Regions from separate parts of the Micrococcus sp. 116 genome, predicted to be linked through region 1. Evidence: riboswitches for the same ligand, from Rfam matches in the RefSeq annotation. Region 1 holds a riboswitch; the other holds the start of a gene.
The links. A riboswitch is a leader RNA that binds a small molecule or an ion and turns the genes downstream of it on or off. The one in region 1 is predicted to bind thiamine pyrophosphate.
Positions count from the first base shown of each region.

Region 2: linked by a shared signal. The riboswitch ahead of CITRIK5_RS08210 (thiamine ABC transporter substrate binding subunit) and the one ahead of CITRIK5_RS02655 (FAD-dependent oxidoreductase) in region 1 are both predicted to bind thiamine pyrophosphate.

Region 1 is NZ_LR732370.1:561,740-566,799, forward strand. It holds gene CITRIK5_RS02635 (hypothetical protein) at 1-797, opposite strand, end outside; gene thiD (bifunctional hydroxymethylpyrimidine kinase/phosphomethylpyrimidine kinase) at 871-1,710, shown strand; tRNA gene CITRIK5_RS02645 (tRNA-Arg) at 1,907-1,979, opposite strand; gene thiE (thiamine phosphate synthase) at 2,066-2,809, opposite strand; TPP riboswitch at 2,831-2,961, shown strand; gene CITRIK5_RS02655 (FAD-dependent oxidoreductase) at 2,955-4,124, shown strand; gene thiS (sulfur carrier protein ThiS) at 4,121-4,363, shown strand; gene CITRIK5_RS02665 (thiazole synthase) at 4,367-5,060, shown strand, end outside.
Region 2 is NZ_LR732370.1:1,763,401-1,768,460, reverse strand. It holds gene CITRIK5_RS08215 (iron ABC transporter permease) at 1-1,491, opposite strand, end outside; gene CITRIK5_RS08210 (thiamine ABC transporter substrate binding subunit) at 1,491-2,555, opposite strand; TPP riboswitch at 2,622-2,727, opposite strand; gene CITRIK5_RS08205 (AI-2E family transporter) at 2,774-4,060, shown strand; gene CITRIK5_RS08200 (agmatine deiminase family protein) at 4,026-5,060, opposite strand, start outside.

The sequences.
Region 1 (5,060 bases):
AGCTGGGCGTGGGCGGTCATCGCGGCCATCACCGCGCCGGCCATCACCACGAGGCCCAGGGCCCCGAGCCCGGCCCCGGCGACGAGGGAGCGGCCCGACGAGGAGCTCTCCTCGCCGATCGGGGCGAGCACCGCGTAGGCCAGCTGGATGTTGAAGGCCACGTACAGCACGCCCGAGAGCCACCACTGGTTGATCAGCGGGGACGAGGTCACGAGCGCGGCGACGTCGTCCACCGCGGCCCCCGGGTTCGCCAACCCCCACACCGCGACGCCGACGGCGACCACGATGATCAGGGGGACCACCACGGCCTGGACGCGCACGAGGCCCGTGATGCCGGCCAGCACCGAGACCACGCAGACGGCGGCCATCACCAGCGAGCCCACGAGCGAGGGCAGCCCGAACGCGGTGTGCACCGCCGCCCCGGCCCCGGCCAGCATGATCACCAGCGTCCCCAGCAGGGACGTGGTGATGCACAGGTCCGCGAACCAGGTGGGCACGCGCGACGTCGTGGGGTTCACGATCCGGTGGATGTCCGTGGTCCGCAGCTTCTGCGCCAGCCGCAGCACGATCACCGCGAGCAGGAAGAACAGCGCGCCGGCGATCACGAGCGCCCCCGTGCCGCCCCAGAGGCCGAAGCTCACGAAGTACTGCAGGATCTCGTTGCCCGAGGCGTACCCGGCGCCGATGGTGGTGCCGATGAACGTGGCGGCGATCCCGAGCGGGGAGGTCGGCCGCAGCGGCGCCGACTCCTCGGCTCGGCCGGGGTGCGCGGGAGAGCTCTCTGTGACGTGGGACATGCGACTACATTCTCATGGGCGGGATCGGCCCGGCCCGGGCGGCCGATCCGCCCCGACCCGAAGGAGCCCCCGCATGACCTCCGCCGTCCCCCGTGTGCTCAGCATCGCCGGCTCCGACTCCGGCGGCGGCGCCGGTGTCCAGGCCGACCTGAAGACCATCGCCGCGTGGGGCGGCTACGGGATGACCGCGATCACCGCGATCACCGCCCAGAACACGCAGGGCGTGCAGGCCGTCCACCCGCTGCCGGTGGACGTGGTGCGCGCCCAGCTCGACTCGGTCGCCGCCGACATCGCCGTGGACGCCGTGAAGATCGGCATGCTCGGCACGGTGGAGCTCATGCGGGCCGTCGCCGGCTGGCTCGAGGAGACCCGGCCCGCCGTCGTCGTGCTGGATCCGGTCATGGTGGCCTCGAGCGGGGACGCCCTCACCGCGGTGGGCGACGACGACGGGCGCGCCGCGTGGGCCCGGCTGCTGCGGGTGGCGCACCTGGTGACACCCAACCTGCCCGAGCTGGCCCGGCTGACCGGGCGGGACGCGACGGACTGGGACGCCGCCCTCGACGCCGCGCGGGGCCTGGCCGCCGAGCACGACGTGACGGTCCTGCTCAAGGGCGGGCACCTGGACGAGGCCGCAGCGGCGGAGGTGCCGGACGCCGTCGTGCGCGTGGACGGGGCTGTGCACGAGGTGCGCGGCCCGCGCGTGACGACCCGCGCCTCGCACGGCACCGGCTGCACCCTCTCCTCGGCCCTGGCCACGCTGGCCGGGGCGGGCCTGAGCTGGGAGGACGCACTCGAGCGGGCCAAGCCGTGGCTGGCCGACGCGATGCGGGCGGGGGAGGCGCTCGCGGTCGGGGACGCCTCGCGGCCGACGTGGCACGGGCCCGTCGACCATGGTCATGCGCAGCGGGGCTGAGGGCGGGACCTCCGGGCTTCGACACGTTCGAGGCGGGAAATCCGGCGAATACGCACCTCGGGACGTCCCATGAGGTCGATTTCCCGCCTCGAATGCCGGTGACCCGGACCTCCCGCTCCGCTCGAGCGTCCGGGTCCGCAGAACGCAGAAGAGCCGGACCACCGTGTCGCCACGGGGGTCCGGCTCTGTTCGCTCGTGCCCCCGGCAGGATTCGAACCTGCGGCCTTCTGCTCCGGAGGCAGACGCTCTATCCCCTGAGCTACGGAGGCGGGGGTCGCGACGCGTCGAGCGCGTTGCGGACTCGTCGACTCTACACCATCAGGACGGCCCGTCCGTGACCTCCCCGCGGGGCGCGTCAGCCGGGCAGGCCCGCGCGCAGGGTCCGGGCCGCGGCCTCGGGGTCCTCGGCCTGCGTCACGGCGCGGACCACCACGATCCGTTCCGCCCCGGCCGCGCGGACCTCGGGCAGCCGGTCCGCGTCGACGCCGCCGATGGCGAACCACGGCCGCGCCCCCGCCGGGTCCTCCGCGTCCAGGCGTGCGGCGAGGGTCGGCAGTTCCAGTCCGACGGCGGCCCGGCCCGGCTTCGTGGGCGTCACCCACACCGGCCCCGTGCAGAAGTAGTCCAGGCCGTCCTCCGCGCGGGCGCCGCGCACCTGCGCCTCGGTGTGGCACGAGCGGCCGAGCACCACGTCCGGGCCCAGCAGGGCGCGGCACTGCGCGGTGGTCAGGTCGGTCTGGCCCGTGTGGAACACGTCCACCCCGGCCAGGGCGGCGACGTCGGCGCGGTCGTTGGCGGCCGAGAGCGCCCCGTGCTCCCGGGCCAGCGGGACGAGCGTGGCGAACGCGGCCAGCTCGACCGCCACGTCCACGGCCTTGTCCCGCACCTGGATCACGTCTACTCCGCCGCGGAACGCCGCCGCGCAGAAGTCGGCGAACGCGGCCGTGTCGAGCGTGCCGTCCGGGCGCAGGAACCGCTGCAGGTCGGTGCAGACGTACAGCCGGGAGGCGGCGAGGCGGGCGCGGCGGCGCGCGCCGGGGCCGGTGCCGCCGTCGTCGCGGCCGGCCGCGGTCATCAGGAGCGGATCGGGGGAGTGCATGCGCCCACTGTGGCAGACTGGCCGCTGTTCCATGGGAGCCCGGGCCGCACACGCCGGGCTGAGAGGGCCGCAGGGGCGCACCGCGCCGGCGCGGCCGACCATCACCACTCGATGCGGGTCATGCCGCCGTGAGGAGGACCGGTCCGTGCACGTGGCCGTCGTCGGGGCCGGGATCATCGGCCTCACCGCCGCCGTGCGTCTGCGTGCCGCAGGCCACGCCGTCACCCTGATCGCCCCCGAGCTGGACGCCGCCGGGCGCCCGCACGCCGTGGCCGGGGCCACCCACGCCGCGGCGGGGATGCTCGCGCCGCTCGCCGAGACCCAGTTCAGCCAGGACGACCTCGCCCCGCTGCTGCAGGCCGGCTGGGAGGCCTACCCGGCCCTCGTGGACCTGCTCGCCGCCTTCACCGATGTGGAGACGGGCTTCCTCGCACAGGGCGCCTGGATCGTGGCCGCGGACCCCTCGGACGCCCGCGCCTGGGACCACGTGCTCGAGCACGCCTCGATCCTCGGTCGCCGGGTCGAGCCCGTCTCCGTCCGCGCGCTGCGCCGCGCCGAGCCCGCCCTGGCCCCGGGCCTGGCCGCCGGCTTCGACGCCCCGGACGACCATCAGGTGGACCCGCGACGGCTCGCCGCCGCCTGCGTCGCCGCCCTGCGCGCCGAGACCGGACCCGACGGCGGCCCGCTCCCGGTCGGCGCCGGACCCGCCGCCCGGTTCGTGGCCGGACGCGTCACCGCCGCCGGCCCGGAGGGCGAGGGGGTGCGCCTCACGCTGGCCGACGGGGGCGTCCTCACCGCCGACGGCGCGGTCCTCGCCGCGGGCCTGGGCCACCGCGGGATCGGCGGCGCGGCCACCGCCGTCGAGGTCCCGCTGCGCCCCGTCCACGGCGACGTGCTGCGTCTGCGGGTGCGCCCCGAGCAGCTGCTGCCGGGGGAGTCGCACCTGATCACCCGCACCGTCCGCGGCCTCGTCCACGGGCGCCAGGTCTACCTCGTGCCCCGCGCGGACGGCACCCTCGTGGTCGGCGCCTCGGCCCGCGAGGACGGCCTGGCCGGCACCTCCGCCGGGGCCGTGCTGGACCTGCTCGCCGACGCCGCCGCGATCCTGCCCGCCGTCCGCGAGTGCGAGCTGGTCGAGATCACCACCGCCGCCCGCCCCGGCACCCCCGACGACGCCCCGCGCGTGCTCGCCGTGCCCGAGGCTCCGGGCGCCGTCGTCGCCACCGGCTTCCACCGTCACGGGATCCTGCTCGCCCCCTGGGCGGCCGGGCGGATCCTCGAGCTGCTGCACGCCCGCCTGAAGGAGATCGCATGAGCACCCTCCCCCTGACCCTCAACGGAGAGCCCGCCGAGCTGGCCGTGGCCACCGTCCGCGACGTCGTCGCGCACGTCACCGGGCGCGCGATCGGCGAGGACGGCGCCGCCGCGGATGGGCGGCGGCTCGGCGTGGCCGTGGCGGTCGGCGGCGAGGTCGTGCCCCGGTCGGCCTGGGCCACCCGGGAGCTGGCCGCCGGGGACGAGGTCGACGTCGTCACCGCGGTGCAGGGGGGCTGAGCGATGGCCGAGCACCGCACCCCGCCCGCCGCCCCCGCGATCCCGCCGCTGCGGATCGGCGGCTACGACCTGGCCTCCCGGCTCATCATGGGCACGGGCGGCATCACCGACCTGACCGCCCTCGAGGGCGCCCTCGTCGCCTCCGGCACCACGCTCACCACCGTGGCGCTGCGCCGCTGGTCCGCGGACACCCGTGACGGCCTGGTCGCGCTGCTGGACCGCCTCGGCATCGACGTGCTGCCCAACACCGCCGGCTGCTACACCGCCCGGGACGCCGTGCTCACCGCCCGGCTCGGCCGGGAGGCGCTCGAGACCGACCTCGTGAAGGTCGAGGTCATCGCCGATGAGCGCACCCTGCTGCCCGACGTCGTCGAGACCCTCGAGGCCACCGAGCGGCTCGCCGCCGACGGCTTCACCGTCCTGGCCTACACCTCGGACGACCCCGCCATGGCGCTGCGCCTCGAGCAGGCCGGCGCCGCCGCCGTCATGCCGCTGGGCTCGCCGATCGGCTCGGGGCTGGGCATCCTCAACCGCGCACACCTGGAGCTGATCGTCTCCCGCGCCTCCGTGCCGATCGTGCTCGACGCCGGCGTGGGCACCGCCTCGGACGTCGCCCTGGCGATGGAGGCCGGCTGCGACGCCGTGCTCGCCGCCTCCGCCATCACCCGCGCCGCCGAGCCCGCCCGCATGGCCCACG
Region 2 (5,060 bases), 1.2 Mb from region 1:
GCCCACGCCGCGGGCGAGGAACGGGCCGTCCACCGTGGCCAGCACCCGCCACGGGCCCGCCCCGAGGGTGCGTGCGGCCTCCCGCAGCCGCGGGTCCACCGCCGCGAGCACGGGCACGAGCGCCCGCACCGCGAGCGGCAGCGCCACCACCGCCTGGGCCAGCGGCACGAGCACGCCCGAGGCCGCCAGCTCCGGGAACGCGGCCCGCAGGGACACGACGAAGCCGAAGCCCACGGTCACCGCGGACACCCCGAGCGGCAGGAGCAGGGCGCCGTCGAGGGCCCGCTGGGCCGCCAGCGCCGCGCGTGAGCGGAAGGGCCGGGTCAGCAGCAGGGCCAGCGGCACGGCCACCACGAGCGTCACGAGCGTGGCGTCCACGGCCACCCGCAGGGACTGTTCGAGCGCCTGGGCCGGCGTCGACCCGCCCACGAACCCGCTGCCCGCGCTCGTGGACAGCAGCCGATAGTTGCCCAGCCCCCAGCCGTGGCGGGTGTGGAAGGAGCGCACCACGAGCGTCAGGATCGGCGCCACCACGAGCGCCACCACCGCGAGCATCACGGCCACCGGGACCGCGTCCGCGCGCGTGAGCCGGGCCGGCGGCGTCTCCCGCAGGCGCAGCGCCCGCTGGGTGCGCGCCGCCGTCACGCCGGAGACCACGACGGCGGCCAGCACCACCGCGAACTGCAGCACGGAGAACACCGCCGCGGTCCGCAGGTCCAGGTAGACGGAGGTCTGCACCCAGATCTCCGACTCGAGCGTGCCGTAGCCGGGCCGGCCGAGCGTCTGGACGATGCCGAACGCGGACGCGCAGAACAGGAACACCAGCGCCGCGCTCGCGGCGATCGCCGGGGCGAGCTGGGGCAGCGTCACGGTGCGGAACGCCCGCCACGGCGAGGCGCCCAGGGTGCGGGCGGCCTCGGTCTGGCGCGGGTCGAGCGCGTTCCACAGCGCGCCCACCTGGCGCACCACCACGGACACGTTGAAGAAGACCATGGCCAGCACGACGGCGGTGGTCGTCTGGTCCAGCCCGGTGAAGCCCAGCGGTCCGCCGGGGGCGAGCAGGGCGCGGAACGCGACGCCGACCACCACCGTGGGCAGCACGAACGGCACGAGCACGAGGGCGCGGAGCACGGCCCGCCCCGGGACGCGACGCCGGTGCAGCACGAACGCGGTCGGCAGGCCGAGCGCCACCGAGACCACCGTGCCGGCGGCGGCCATCCCGAGCGTCTGGCCGAGGATGCGCCACGTGCGCTCGCGGGCGAGGGTCTGGCCGAAGGCGGTGAGGTCCACGGCGCCGGTGAACGCGTCGGCGTCGCCGCCGATCCCGCGCCAGAGCATGGCCGCCACGGGCCACGCGAAGAAGACGAGCAGGAAGGCGACCGGCAGGACGGCGGCCACCAGCCACCACGGGCCGAGCCCGTCCCCCCGGCCGCGGGCCCGCCGGCGCGGCAGGTCTGTGCCGGGGGCCGCGACCTCGGTGAGCGCGGACATCAGCGCCGGGAGGCCTCGGCCAGGGCGGTCCACTCCTTCAGCAGGTCCTCGCGGCGCTCGTCGATGCGGGCGGGGTCCGGGGTGATGGCGTCCTCGACGAGCGGCGCGTTCTGCGCCCACTCCTCGGGCAGCTGCACCGACTCGTCGATCGGGTACATGTACATCGACTCGGGCAGGGCGGACTGGACCTCCTCGGTGAGCATGAAGTCCACGAACGCCTGCGCGCCCTCGGGGTTCTTCGCGCCCTCGAGCACGCCGGCGTACTCGACCTGCGGGGTACAGGAGTCCTCGATCACCTCGGTCTCGGGGGCGAACGCGGGGGAGGAGGAGTAGGAGAGCACCACCGGGAACCGACCCTTGCCCTCGCCGCCGGAGAAGTCCGAGTTGTAGGCGTCGGACCAGCTGTCGGCGACCTTGCCCCCGTTCTCCATCAGGCCCCGCCACCAGTCCTGCCAGCCGTCGTCGCCGTACTTCTCCGTGGTGGCCGCGAGCAGCGCCAGGCCGGGGGAGGAGGCCACGGGGGAGGTGGCGACCGTCAGCTTCGCGTACTCGGGGTCGTCGAGCTGGTCGATCGAGGTGGGGGCCTCGACGTCGTGGGCCTCGAACCATGCCGGATCCGTGTTGAAGCACACCTGGCCCTGGTCCACCGGGGTCATGCGGTCCTCCACCATCCGGTCCTGTGCGGAGGCGGGCAGGTCCTGCGGGGTGTATTCGGCGACGACGCCCTCGCGGACGAGGCGGTGCGCCGAGTGGTCCTCCACGCCGTAGACGCCGTCCACGGTGGGCTCGTCCTTGGCCAGCAGGAGCTGGTTCACCACGCTGCCGGCGTCGCCGGGGGCCGTGGTCTTCAGGGTGTAGCCGGACTCCTGCTCGAACTTCTGGACGAGCTCCTGGGGCAGGTTGAACGAGTCGTGCGTCATGATCGTCACCGTCGTCGGCTCGCCGCCGGCGCCGGCGGCGGACGACGACGCCCCGTCGCCGGACGAGCCGGACACCGAACAGCCGGTGAGGGCGAGGGCGGCCACTGAGAGGGCGGCGAGGGCGCGGTGCGGGGTGCGGGACATGGCGGTTCTCCTCTGGGACGGCAGAGGGGCCGGGACGAGGCCGCCACCGGAATCCCGGGACGACGTCGACCGGGAGACTCGACTTCCTTCGCCGGTGCGGACCGGAGCAGGTTCGAGGGTCTGCGGCGGACCGCACTCTCAGCGCCGCGCGGGCGCTCCCCTGTCGATGTGGACTGGTCCCGACCCTACCCCGTCCGGCCCGCGCATAGACTGCCCGCGTGAGCGCCGCACAGCCCGCGGGGGTGACCCCGCCGCCCGCCTCGTCCAGCCCCGCCTCCGACTGGGACATCCGCCGCCCCCACCGCATGTGGCCGCGCATGCTGGTGATCGTTCTGACGCTCGCGGGCCTGGTGCTGGTGGTGCAGTTCTTCCAGGGGATCGCCTCCATCGCGGCGCCTGTGTTCCTGGGGCTGAACCTCGTGATCGTGGCCTACCCCCTGCAGGCCTGGCTCATCCGCCGGGGCCTGCACCCCGTGCTCGGGGCCGCCACCACCGTCCTGCTGGTCGTCGCGGTGATGGCCGTGTTCGGGGGCATGATGGTGTGGTCCGGCCTCGAGCTGGTGGCGGAGCTGCCCAAGTACGCGGACCGCTTCCAGCAGATCGTCCTGGACGTCTCGCACTGGCTCAACGAGCGCGGCGTGACCCCGGACATGGTGTCCCAGCAGCTGGCCTCGATCGACATGAGCGCCGTGACCGGGACGGCCGTCAGCGCCGTCACGAAGATCGCCACGAACGTCTACGCGGTCTTCGGCCTGCTCGTCACCGTGATCATGGGCATGTTCTTCCTGGCGATGGACTCGATGGACGTCGAACGCCGCGTCCGCCTGCTCAGCACCGCCCGCCACGAGTTCGGCCACGCCCTGGTCGAGTTCGCCCAGGGCGTGCGCCGCTACTGGGTGGTCACCACGGTGTTCGGCCTGATCGTGGCGGTGCTGGACGTGATCGCCCTCATGCTGATCGGCGTGCCGCTCGCGCTCGTGTGGGGCGTGCTCAGCTTCCTCACCAACTACATCCCGAACATCGGCTTCATCATCGGCCTGCTGCCGCCGGCCGTCCTGGGCCTGGCGGCGGGCGGCTGGTCCGACTTCCTGTGGGTGGTGGTCAGCTACTCGGTGCTGAACTTCGTGCTGCAGTCCGTGATCCAGCCCAAGGTGGCCGGCGACGCGATCGGCGTGATCCCCACCGTCAGCTTCCTCTCCCTGCTCTTCTGGGCCTGGGTCCTCGGCCCGCTCGGCGCCATCCTCGCGCTGCCCTGCACGCTGCTGGCCAAGGCCGTGCTGATCGACGCCGACCCGAACGCCCGCTGGATCAACGCGCTCATCGCCTCGGACCTGAAGGGGATGGAGCGCCGTCAGTCCTCGCTCCTGGAACGGCTGCGCCCGGCGGCCTGGCGATCCGACGCGCACGGGGGAGATGAGGACCGCGCCTCGGCGGACGGCGGGGACGACGACGGTCCCGCGACGGACGAGGTCACGGGCGAGGCTGGAGCAGCACCAGGTCGTTGAGCGCGCCGGCCAGCCGCAGCAGCGGCGGGGCGGGGAACGACAGCTGGGGCAGCCCCGGGTGCAGTGCCGCGCACGCGGCGGCCGCGGCCTCCTCACCCGCGGCGTCCTCGAACGCCGGCCGCAGCACCGCCGCGCCCAGCGGCAGCGTGTCCAGGAGGGAGCGGGGGCCCCGCTCGGCCGGGTCGTACTCGGCGGGCTGCGCCGCCCCGGTCACCGTGCGCACGCGCAGGGGCCGGCCGGCGGCGTCGTCGGCGCCCTGCAGGAAGCGCAGCGCCGCCGCGGCGTACGGGTGCTCGGGGTGGAACCGGTCGCCGCGCCAGTGCACGGCGGCCTCGCCGTCGCCCTGCAGGCGCACCCACGAGGCCAGGTGACCGGGCCCGCCCCACGGCCCGGTGTCCGGCCGCGGTGCCGGCGGCACCCACAGCACCCGGGTGATCCCCAGCAGGGCGGCGAACTCGGCGGCCACCTGGCCGGGGGTCCACGCGCCGTTGATCCGCCCGTCCAGCACGGGGTCCGCGGCCACCACGGCCGTCCCCTCGCCGTCGGTCACCCAGGCCCCGCGCGGGGCGCACAGCAGGGGCGTGAGCAGCGGCAGTCCCGCCGCCTCCGCCACGGCCGTCGCGGCCGCCCCGTCGAGCGGCCCGGTCCCGGTCAGGCCCGCGGCGCTGCGCCAGGCGACGGCGGCCAGGCCCTCGGGGCGGCGGATGAAGCTCGGCCCGGTGCGGCCCAGCAGCGGTGAGCCCACGGGCGCGCGCAGCAGGTCCACCTCCGGGGGCATCAGCCGCGCCGCCCCGGCGTCGCGCGGGTGGGCGAGCACGGTGACCGGCAGCACGGCGGCGAGCGTCTCGGCCAGGCCCACGACGGCGTCCCGCGTCTCGTCTAACAGCGTCGGCACCGGGTGGCGGTGGGGCAGGACGAGCCAGGCCCGCTCGGGCGGATCCTCGGGTCCGGGCACGGGCACGACGACGTCCCGGCGCTCCCGCGCGTCGGTGGGGACGGG